Regions from separate parts of the Staphylococcus pseudoxylosus genome, predicted to be linked through region 2. Evidence: predicted binding sites of a transcription regulator. Region 2 holds the regulator's gene; each other region holds the start of a gene.

Region 1 (3,275 bases), 460 kb from region 2:
GATCAAAAATATCAAAATTATAATCAAAAATCAGATCAAGTTATCTTAGAATTGGGAACAAATGGAGACTTTTCCGAAGAACAATTAAATGAATTAATTAAAAAATTCGGTGAAGCGCAAGTGTATTTAGTAAATACACGAGTACCTAGAAGTTATGAAAGTCACGTTAATGAATTGATAGCGAATGCTGCCAAAAAACATGGTAATGTTACTCTAATTGACTGGTATAAACGTTCAGAAGGCCATACAGAATATTTTGCACCAGATGGTATACATTTAGAAGCAAAAGGTGTAAAAGCATTAACGGATGAAATATTAAAACATATTACCAAAAAATCTCAATAGACTAAACAACATAATAATGTTTGAGTTTTTGTTTCTATTAAAATCTAAAATTGTAGAAAAAAGATTTCATGTAAATGTCAATGATATTATAAATCAAATCAAAGTTTAGAACTTAAAAACGTATGCTAAGAAAGCACTTGTTTTCTTAGCATACGTTTTTTTATAATTTAACTATTTTAAGAGGGGCGCACAGTGACTTCGTTAACATTAACATGTTTTGGTTGAGAAATAGCATAGGATACAGCGTTAGCAATATCTTTAGGTTCTAATTTTTTCTGTTTTCTTCAAAAGGGCTTTTCGAACTGAGTTCCGTTTCCACCATACCTGGTGATACATTTGTTACACGTACACCTGTATTAGCTAGTTCTTTTTCTAAACCAATAGAAATAGCGCGCACAGAGAATTTTGTAGCACAATAAACAGATAAACGTTCGATAACTTCAAATCCTGAATCGGAACAAATATTGACGATATGACCTTTTTGATTATTGACCATATTTCCAACTACCGAATTAACACCGTAAAGCAAACCTTTAATATTTTCTGTCTTCTTTGTTAATCGGGTAATCATTTGCACTCATATCTCTTCTAGTCATGAGGCCATTTTTATTAAATTCCCAATGTTCATTGCCATGTGTACGCATCCATTGATTTGATTCTGCGTCACGCCATTCATATTCAAAACGAACAGAAATAAGATTATCTGTGTAACACCATAATTCTTTCATTAATTTATAATCAAGTTCTTTATTCCATTTTCTATATAAAAAAGATTTGATTGCTTCGCGTCCTTCAAAAAATTCAGTACGATTTCTCCATTTTGAGTCTTCCGTATAAGCAAGACAAACTTTTTCTGGATTTCGTGTATTCCATGCATCTTGAGCCATCTTTACTTTTTCCAACGCTGTCTGCTTATTGAAAGGTGGTATTGGTTTTTTAATTTCTTGTTCCATGTAAGCACACTCCCTTATAATGACTATTTACAATAATCGTAACACAATTCTAAGAACTGTCATTGTGTTTATTGAGTTAATCCATACGAAAATGCTAGTTGAGTTTTATTATTTATTAATAATAAATGTATGTTTTATTCTATGTTAAGCAGGCAAAATATAAGGTGTAGTAAGCTTTCAAGTCTTATGAAAAGAATATAAAAAAGCGTCCTTTATTGTTGATTAATTTAATAGGAAGTATTATAATATATTTAAGGTCAAAGAAAGTCAAAGTCAAACTTAAAGACGCTTGATCAAATACTAAATGGTGAGGTGAATCATTTTGGATATTAATCAAATGACCTATGCTGTTCAAGGCGCTTTACAAAAAGCTGTTGAATTAGCAAAAGCAAATGAAAACCAAAATATAGAAATTGAAGCTGTGTTAAAAGCAGCGCTTGAAGAAAACGAAAGTTTATTTAAAAGTGTGCTAGAGAGAGCTAATATTGATACTGAACATTTAAATAATGCATATACGAACAAATTGAAAAACTATCCAACCGTACAAGGAGATAATATTCAATACGGACAATATATTAGTCAAAAAGCAAATGAATTATTCAATAGTGCAGAGTCATATATGAAATCATATGAAGATGAATACATTTCAATGGAACATATCATATTAGCTGCAATGGACATTGATGATACGACAAAACAATATGTAGATAATAAAAAAGAAGTTATCGTAGAAATTATTAAAAAAATAAGAGGGGGAAATCATGTGACAACACAAAATCCAGAAGCAAATTATGAAGCTTTAGAAAAATATGGTAGAGACTTAGTTGAAGAAGTACGTCAAGGTAATATGGATCCAGTGATTGGTCGTGACGAAGAAATAAGAAATACAGTAAGAATTTTAAGTAGAAAAACAAAAAATAACCCCGTGTTAATCGGTGAACCAGGTGTCGGTAAAACAGCTATTGTTGAAGGCTTAGCGCAGAGAATTGTTAGAAAAGACGTACCTGAGTCGTTATTAGATAAGACAATTTTTGAATTAGACTTAAGTGCACTTGTTGCAGGTGCAAAATATCGCGGGGAATTTGAAGAGCGATTAAAAGCAGTCTTGAAAGAAGTGAAAGATTCAGACGGTAGAATCATACTATTCATAGATGAAATTCACATGCTTGTTGGCGCTGGTAAAACAGAAGGTGCAATGGATGCCGGAAACATGTTGAAACCAATGCTTGCTAGAGGTGAATTGCACTGTATTGGGGCTACAACATTAAATGAATATAGAGAATATATTGAAAAAGATTCAGCTTTAGAACGTCGTTTCCAAAAGGTAAATGTATCGGAACCAGATGTAGAAGACACAATTTCAATTTTACGTGGTTTGAAAGAACGTTATGAAGTTTATCATGGTGTACGTATACAAGATAAAGCATTAGTAGCCGCTGCAGAGCTTTCAGATCGTTATATCACAGATCGCTTTTTACCAGATAAAGCAATCGACTTAGTGGACCAAGCATGTGCGACAATTAGAACAGAAATGGGTTCTAATCCAACAGAATTAGACCAAGTTAATCGTCGTGTAATGCAATTAGAAATCGAAGAAAGCGCATTAAAAAATGAATCAGATAATGCAAGTAAACAGCGTTTGCAAGAGTTACAACAAGAACTATCCAATGAAAAAGAAAAACAAAATGCAATTCAATCTCGTGTAGAGGAAGAGAAAGAAAAAATTGCTAAATTACAAGAAAAACGTACGGAATTAGATGAAAATAGAAAAGCATTAGAAGATGCTGAAAATAATTACAACTTAGAAAGAGCAGCTGAACTACAACATGGTACAATTCCAGAATTAGAAAAAGAGTTACGCGAGTTAGAAGATGCATTCCAAAATGAACAAAATGGAGATAATGAACGTATTATTCGTGAAATTGTTTCTGATGAAGAAATTGGAGATATTGTTAGTTCGTGGACAGGTATTCCAGT
Region 2 (3,275 bases):
GTTGATCATCAATTGCTGAAGCTTTTTCGTATAATGTTGATAGTGATAAATCGTTACCCATGGCCTGAATACGTATATGGTCTTCTTCATTAACCATAATGCTTAAAGATTCATCTTCATTGAGTAATACGGCAGAAGCAGGTTGTCTTATTAATTCAGGACTTATAAGATGTTTCGCGACAAGCTTGTATTTACTTTGTTGATCCATTGAATCCAAACGTTGTACAGACAAGTCAGGAAGCGCATCTTGTACGTCATTAATTATTCGAAAACCATCTTGTTCTGACAAAAACATTAATGGGTGTACATGATTTTCTAAATTTCTTGCCAATCGTATTCTCGAAGACATCACAATTGGACTTTCTTCTCTATCACGCATCCATTCACTCATGTATGCACTAATATCATTTTTACTCATCATGTTTCACCTCGCCATCCTCTTTCAATGCTTTAATTTCGTCACGAACAACGGCGGCTTCTTCAAAGTTTTGTTCTTCTATCAGTTGTTTTAAATAAGAACTTTTTTCTTCTATTTGTTTTTTTAATGCTAATTTTCTGTGTGAAGAATGTGGTGTTTTTCCTACATGTTCAATTTGACCACCTTGCACACGTCGTACAATATCGACGATGTCATCTTTGAATGTAGCATAGCAATCTGAACAGCCAAATTTCCCAACATGTGCGATATCTTTTAATGTCATATGACAAGTAGGACATCGTTTTTCTTCTTTAAAAGCAATTTCATCAAAATCGATACCATGTTTAGCAGCTAAGTGTTGTAAGATTTGCTTCACTACAAATGCGCCTTCAATGTCATCTTGTGATTGAATTTGCTGATTTTGAGTCCATGGATTACCACCTTGTGCACATGTGGAACAAACCCATTTTTCATTTATACCATCTTGACCTTTCACTGCCAATTTCACTTCTGCTTCATTCAAATGACAATTCTCGCATAGCACGACGAAACACCTCACTTTAATAATAATTTATAACATGCAATAACCGTTTAATAATATTTGCTCGAATGATATCTCTCGATAATACATCCATTTTTAATGTCTCTCTGTCGATAACGGCGTGTATCATTTTTGCTTCACGTTCATTAATGTAATTTTTATCCAATAAGCCATCTATAATATAATAAGCTTGCTGCTGTGAAATAGATGGACCAACTAATTGAAGTAAATGATTAATATAACCTGTCTCATCTCTGTTTTCAATTTTGGTGATTCGAATATATCCGCCACCACCTCTTTTACTTTCAATCTCATAGCCGTGCTCATTTGTAAAGCGTGTTTTGATTACATAATTAAGCTGGGAAGGCACACAGTCAAAGCGCTGCGCAATATTGGCACGTTGAATTTCTACAACGTCTTCATTGGTGTCTTCAAATAACTTTTTAATGTATTGTTCTATGATGTCAGACATGTTGTGCATGATTATCACCTCTTTTGACCTTCTTTGACTATATTATATGACCAACTTTGACCTTTTTCAACCAATATGTTTTAAAAATTTTTAATTAAAGATGTAAGTGCTATCTAATTTATTGTATTATAGGAGTTAAGAAAAATTAAAAGGGATGAATGACTTATGCATATTTTTATTGGTTTAATTGGGATAGCAGTGTTTCTTGGATTGGCGTTTCTATTTAGCTCAGATAGAAAAAATATCCGTTGGCAATATGTCGGTTTACTACTTGTAATACAACTAGTATTCGCATTTATTTTACTCAAAACTAAATTTGGTATTACAGTTATCGGTGGCATATCAGACGGTTTTAATTATTTACTAGCAAAAGCAGCAGAAGGTGTGAACTTTGTATTTGGTGGATTTGAATTTGTAGATCCTAAGAACCCACCCTTCTTTTTTAATGTATTATTACCAATCGTATTCATTTCAGCATTAATTGGTATTTTACAATATACAAGAATCTTACCTTGGATTATCAACGTTTTAGGTTTAGCCATTTCAAAAATTAATGGTATGGGCCGCTTAGAATCATATAATGCTGTTGCCGCTGCAATTTTAGGGCAATCAGAAGTATTTATTTCATTGAAAAAGGAATTAGCACATATTCCTAAACAACGCCTGTATACATTAACAGCTTCTGCAATGTCTACAGTATCAGCTTCAATTATCGGTGCTTATTTCACATTAATTGAACCACGTTTTGTAGTTACAGCAGTGGTATTAAATCTCTTTGGTGGTTTCATCATTGCTTCTATCATCAATCCTTATAAAATTGATGCAAAAGAAGATAAACTTATCGTTGATGAGAGTGAATCAGGTAAACAATCATTTTTCGAAATGTTAGGTGAATATATCTTAGACGGTTTTAAAGTTGCAGTCATCGTAGGGGCAATGTTAATTGGTTATATCGCTATCATTGCTTTACTTAATGGTGTTGTTAGTGCAATCTTTACCGGTTTATCTGGTGGCAGTATCACTTGGGATTTCCAAACACTTATCGGATTTGTCTTTGCACCATTTGCATTTTTAGTTGGTGTACCATGGGACGACGCAGTACAAGCTGGATCCATCATGGCTACTAAATTATTATCAAATGAATTTGTTGCAATGCAAAGTTTAAGTGAGATTAAAGATATGAGTACTCATGCTAAAGGTGTTATTTCAGTATTCGTAGTATCATTTGCAAACTTTAGCTCTATCGGCATTATTTCTGGAGCAATTAAATCACTTAACAACGAAAAAGGTGATATCGTCGCTCGTTTTGGACTAAAATTATTATTCGGTGCTACACTTGTTTCATTTATTTCAGCGGCTATTGCCGGGTTCTTTATTTAAAAATATAACTTGGACATAGATATCCGTAAACATAAAAGCTTATTCGTTTGATTTAAGTACATTTTATATAATATAAACTATTTCCATTACAAAATAAAAATCTTGCTACATAACGCAAGCAAACTACAAAACACACTCCCTATCACATGGAAGTGTGTTTTTTTTATACTTGTTAAATTGCTGCTATATCTATATTTACCAATAGTAAACATCAACCTACATATCTTCTCTAAACTATACGATTTGCTAGGATATCACTAGCCAATATTTAAAGCGAAATTTATATAAACTAAAATAAGACACTTCGTCTTATAAAATAACTACTCATTATTTTTAACGAAGTGCCTTATTAAAAAATTACTTACGCGACATATATTTTAGTGAAGTTCTATCTATTACACCTTTTCTGTGATCAAAGAAGGTTTTACGATTTCTTCTATAAAATACTGTGTCACTCTATAATC
Region 3 (3,275 bases), 320 kb from region 2:
AAATCTGGTGTAAATCATCGTCTGCGTAAATTAAATGAAATGGCCGACAAGATAAGAAGCGGAGAATCAATAGAGTTGTAAATTAGCACTGCAATCGCGTAATTTACTAGACTTGAACTTTTTTATAAATAAATCATATTTGGTCATTTTTTTAATAATTATGCTAATATATAATAAAAGTAGTTATTTCAATTACTGACACCTTGTATAGGTGTCTTTTTTATATCATTTAAAAATTGATTCTAAGGTTGAATCATGTCGAAGTTTAATTAAGTAGTATAGACATTAAGGAGGGCATACATGTTAGATTTTATTAATAAGCACTATAGAAATATTTTATTTTGTTTAATCGGTACATTAATTAACGCAATAGGGGTGAATTGCTTTTTACTTGGTTCTAACCTTGGAGATGGTGGGACTGTTGGCATATCACTTTCTTTACTGTATGCCTTTGGTTTATCTCCTGCATGGACCTCTCTAATTATAAATACGATTGTTGTTTTTATTGGTTGGAAATTTTTAAGTAAAACGGTTGCTGTTTATACCGTTATCTCAAATACTGCGCTGTCTTTCTTTTTACATTTAACTGAAAATATTAATCTCGGCATCGATAATTTTGTTATTAATTCGGTTTTTGGTGGCGCTATTATCGGTATTGGTGCTGGTTTGGTTATATCAACAGGTAGTACACTTGGTGGGACATCTGTAATTGCTAAAATAGTAAATAAGTATTCAGAGATTAAAACATCACAAGGTATTTTTATACTTGATGCATTGGTGGTACTTTCTTTTTTAATGGTATTACCGTTAGAAAATGTCTTATTTACAATCATTATGCTATTTGTTACTGAACGAGCAACAGCATTTATAATTGAAGGATTTAATCCTAAAAAGGCAGTTACTGTAATTTCAAATAAAAGTGAAGTAATTAGTGATAAGATCAATGCTTTTACAGGGAGAGGCTCAACAATCCTTACTGGTAAAGGCGGTTATGGGAAAAATGAAACACATATGCTTTATGTCGTCGTGCCACAGTCACAAGTGACAAGAGTGAAAAAACTTGTGAATGAAGAAGATGAAAATGCCTTTTTAGTCATCCACGATGTACGAGATGTTTTAGGAAGTACTTTTATTAATATGAGTTAATCAATGAAACTGAAGCTATGGATGCATTGATTGAACAAATGCCAATTGGCAGATTAGCTAAACCAGAAGAAGTAGCATCTGTCGTTCTATGGCTATGCTCCCCATAGACAAGTTATATGATTGGCCAAGCAATTTCAGTAGATGGTGGCTTTATAATTCAATAAGTATTAGAGTCACAATGATATACAAAAAAGGGACGCCAAAGATGGAATCCCTTTTTTATGTATATAATATAAGTCCCCTCGAAGGGAATCGAACCCCTATCTTAAGAACCGGAATCTTACGTGTTATCCATTACACTACGAGGGGATAAAAAACACATTAATCTAAGTGTACAAATCTAAATGCCTTCGGTCAATAAGAATAATTTAACTTTCATAAAAAAATTGAGCGTTATTTTTTGACCATGTTTGACTTTTGAGTTAAAATAAGTTTATCAATTAGAAATAAGGAGGCAATATTAATGAATTTAATACCTACAGTAATTGAAACAACAAACCGTGGGGAACGTGCCTATGACATTTACTCACGTTTATTAAAAGATCGTATTATTATGTTAGGTTCACAAATCGATGATAATGTAGCAAACTCTATTGTTTCTCAATTATTATTCTTACAAGCACAAGATGCTGAAAAAGATATTTATCTTTACATTAACTCACCAGGTGGTAGTGTAACTGCTGGTTTTGCAATTTATGATACAATCCAACACATCAAACCAGATGTACAAACGATTTGTATTGGTATGGCTGCGTCTATGGGTTCATTCTTACTTGCAGCTGGAGCAAAAGGCAAACGTTTTGCACTTCCAAACGCAGAAGTAATGATTCACCAACCATTAGGTGGCGCACAAGGTCAAGCTACAGAAATTGAAATTGCTGCTAACCACATTCTTAAAACACGTGCTAAATTAAATCAAATTTTAGCAGAACGTACAGGTCAATCAATTGAAAAAATTGAAAAAGATACAGATAGAGATAATTTCTTATCTGCTGAAGAAGCAAAAGAATATGGTTTAGTTGACCAAGTAATGGTTCCTGAATCATAGGATTACAAATTGTAAGGTTATTGACAAGATGCATATAGAATTGTGTAGCTTGTTTTATGGGTCCCGGGACATAAGTAGATGTTCCGGGCTTTTTTATGTGCCTTTTAATAATAAGTGATGAATTCAATCAATGAAATATTGATATGAATCAAATTAAAACAAAAAATATCTTAAATGAAAAACCAACCAAATGCATGGACAGCACTTGACTGGTTTTTATTGAAAAGTATATTAAGAATCTTGAAATGTATTACTTTTGGAACTATTTTTGCCGTTAAAGTAAAGTTTTAGTGCAAATGCAGTAACAAAGATTCCAAAAATGATTAAAAAGGATGAAACGACAAGCATCGGAGTGGATTTCTCAAATGCAAATACACCGTTTAATAATAGAAGTAAACCAGAGATTAAAAGTAATACATGTGTTAAACGATCATGTTTCATTTTTTAAATTCAGTCCTATTCCATTAATGTACTAAATCTTCTAAAGCGATTTTTAAATCTGGATATTTAAATTTAAAGTCAATTGCCTGTAATTTGTTAGGAATAACCTTTTGAGTATCAAGTATAACTGTAGACATCTGACCTAAGATAATTCGTAATGCTAATGATGGAACCCATGTATAATGAGGGCGATGTGATGCGCGCGCAAGCGTGTAGCCAAATAAATTTTGGTGTTCAACGATTGGCGCAGTAAAATTAAATACGCCTTGTGCTTCTTCAGTGTTGATAGTATGAAGAATTGCTCTAGTTAAATCGTCAATGTGTATCCAAGAATACCACTGTCTTCCTGAACCAATCTTACCACCAACATAGAATTCATAGGGTAGTTTCATCATTGGTAAGGCACCACCTTCATTAGATAGTACCATACCAAATCTACCTATCACTACACGTGTGCCTAATGATTCGAATTGACGAGCAAGACGTTCCCATTGATAGACTACTTCTGATAAGAAATCAAAGGGTAATGTTTTGTATAATTCAGTATATGTGCGATATAAATCGGGTTTGTAATAACCAACAGCACTTGCGTTGAAGAATACTGAGGGTTTCTGTTCACGCCCTTCAAATAATTCAAATA

What was found. Region 2 encodes CtsR, which represses protease genes until heat stress. Its sites were predicted from a motif close to ATGGTCAATAAAGGTCAAACA; they were not measured.
Region 1: clpB (ATP-dependent chaperone ClpB) is a predicted target of CtsR. The motif match lies at 1,552-1,572, and genes of this name have one in related genera.
Region 3: clpP (ATP-dependent Clp endopeptidase proteolytic subunit ClpP) is a predicted target of CtsR. The motif match lies at 1,544-1,564, and genes of this name have one in related genera.

Annotation. Positions count from the first base shown of each region.
Region 1 covers NZ_CP085024.1:2,079,666-2,082,940, reverse strand. Annotated here, with positions in the region: gene LG295_RS09950 (acyltransferase family protein) at 1-345, shown strand, start outside; gene LG295_RS09945 (SDR family NAD(P)-dependent oxidoreductase) at 611-841, opposite strand; gene LG295_RS09940 (nuclear transport factor 2 family protein) at 879-1,298, opposite strand; gene clpB (ATP-dependent chaperone ClpB) at 1,621-3,275, shown strand, end outside.
Region 2 covers NZ_CP085024.1:2,539,487-2,542,761, forward strand. Annotated here, with positions in the region: gene LG295_RS12205 (protein arginine kinase) at 1-418, opposite strand, end outside; gene LG295_RS12210 (UvrB/UvrC motif-containing protein) at 411-962, opposite strand; gene LG295_RS12215 (CtsR family transcriptional regulator) at 979-1,440, opposite strand; gene LG295_RS12220 (NupC/NupG family nucleoside CNT transporter) at 1,597-2,811, shown strand; gene pdxT (pyridoxal 5'-phosphate synthase glutaminase subunit PdxT) at 3,207-3,275, opposite strand, start outside.
Region 3 covers NZ_CP085024.1:2,214,527-2,217,801, reverse strand. Annotated here, with positions in the region: gene whiA (DNA-binding protein WhiA) at 1-81, shown strand, start outside; gene LG295_RS10695 (YitT family protein) at 301-1,146, shown strand; tRNA gene LG295_RS10690 (tRNA-Arg) at 1,384-1,455, opposite strand; gene clpP (ATP-dependent Clp endopeptidase proteolytic subunit ClpP) at 1,610-2,194, shown strand; gene LG295_RS10680 (hypothetical protein) at 2,426-2,635, opposite strand; gene LG295_RS10675 (TIGR01777 family oxidoreductase) at 2,659-3,275, opposite strand, start outside.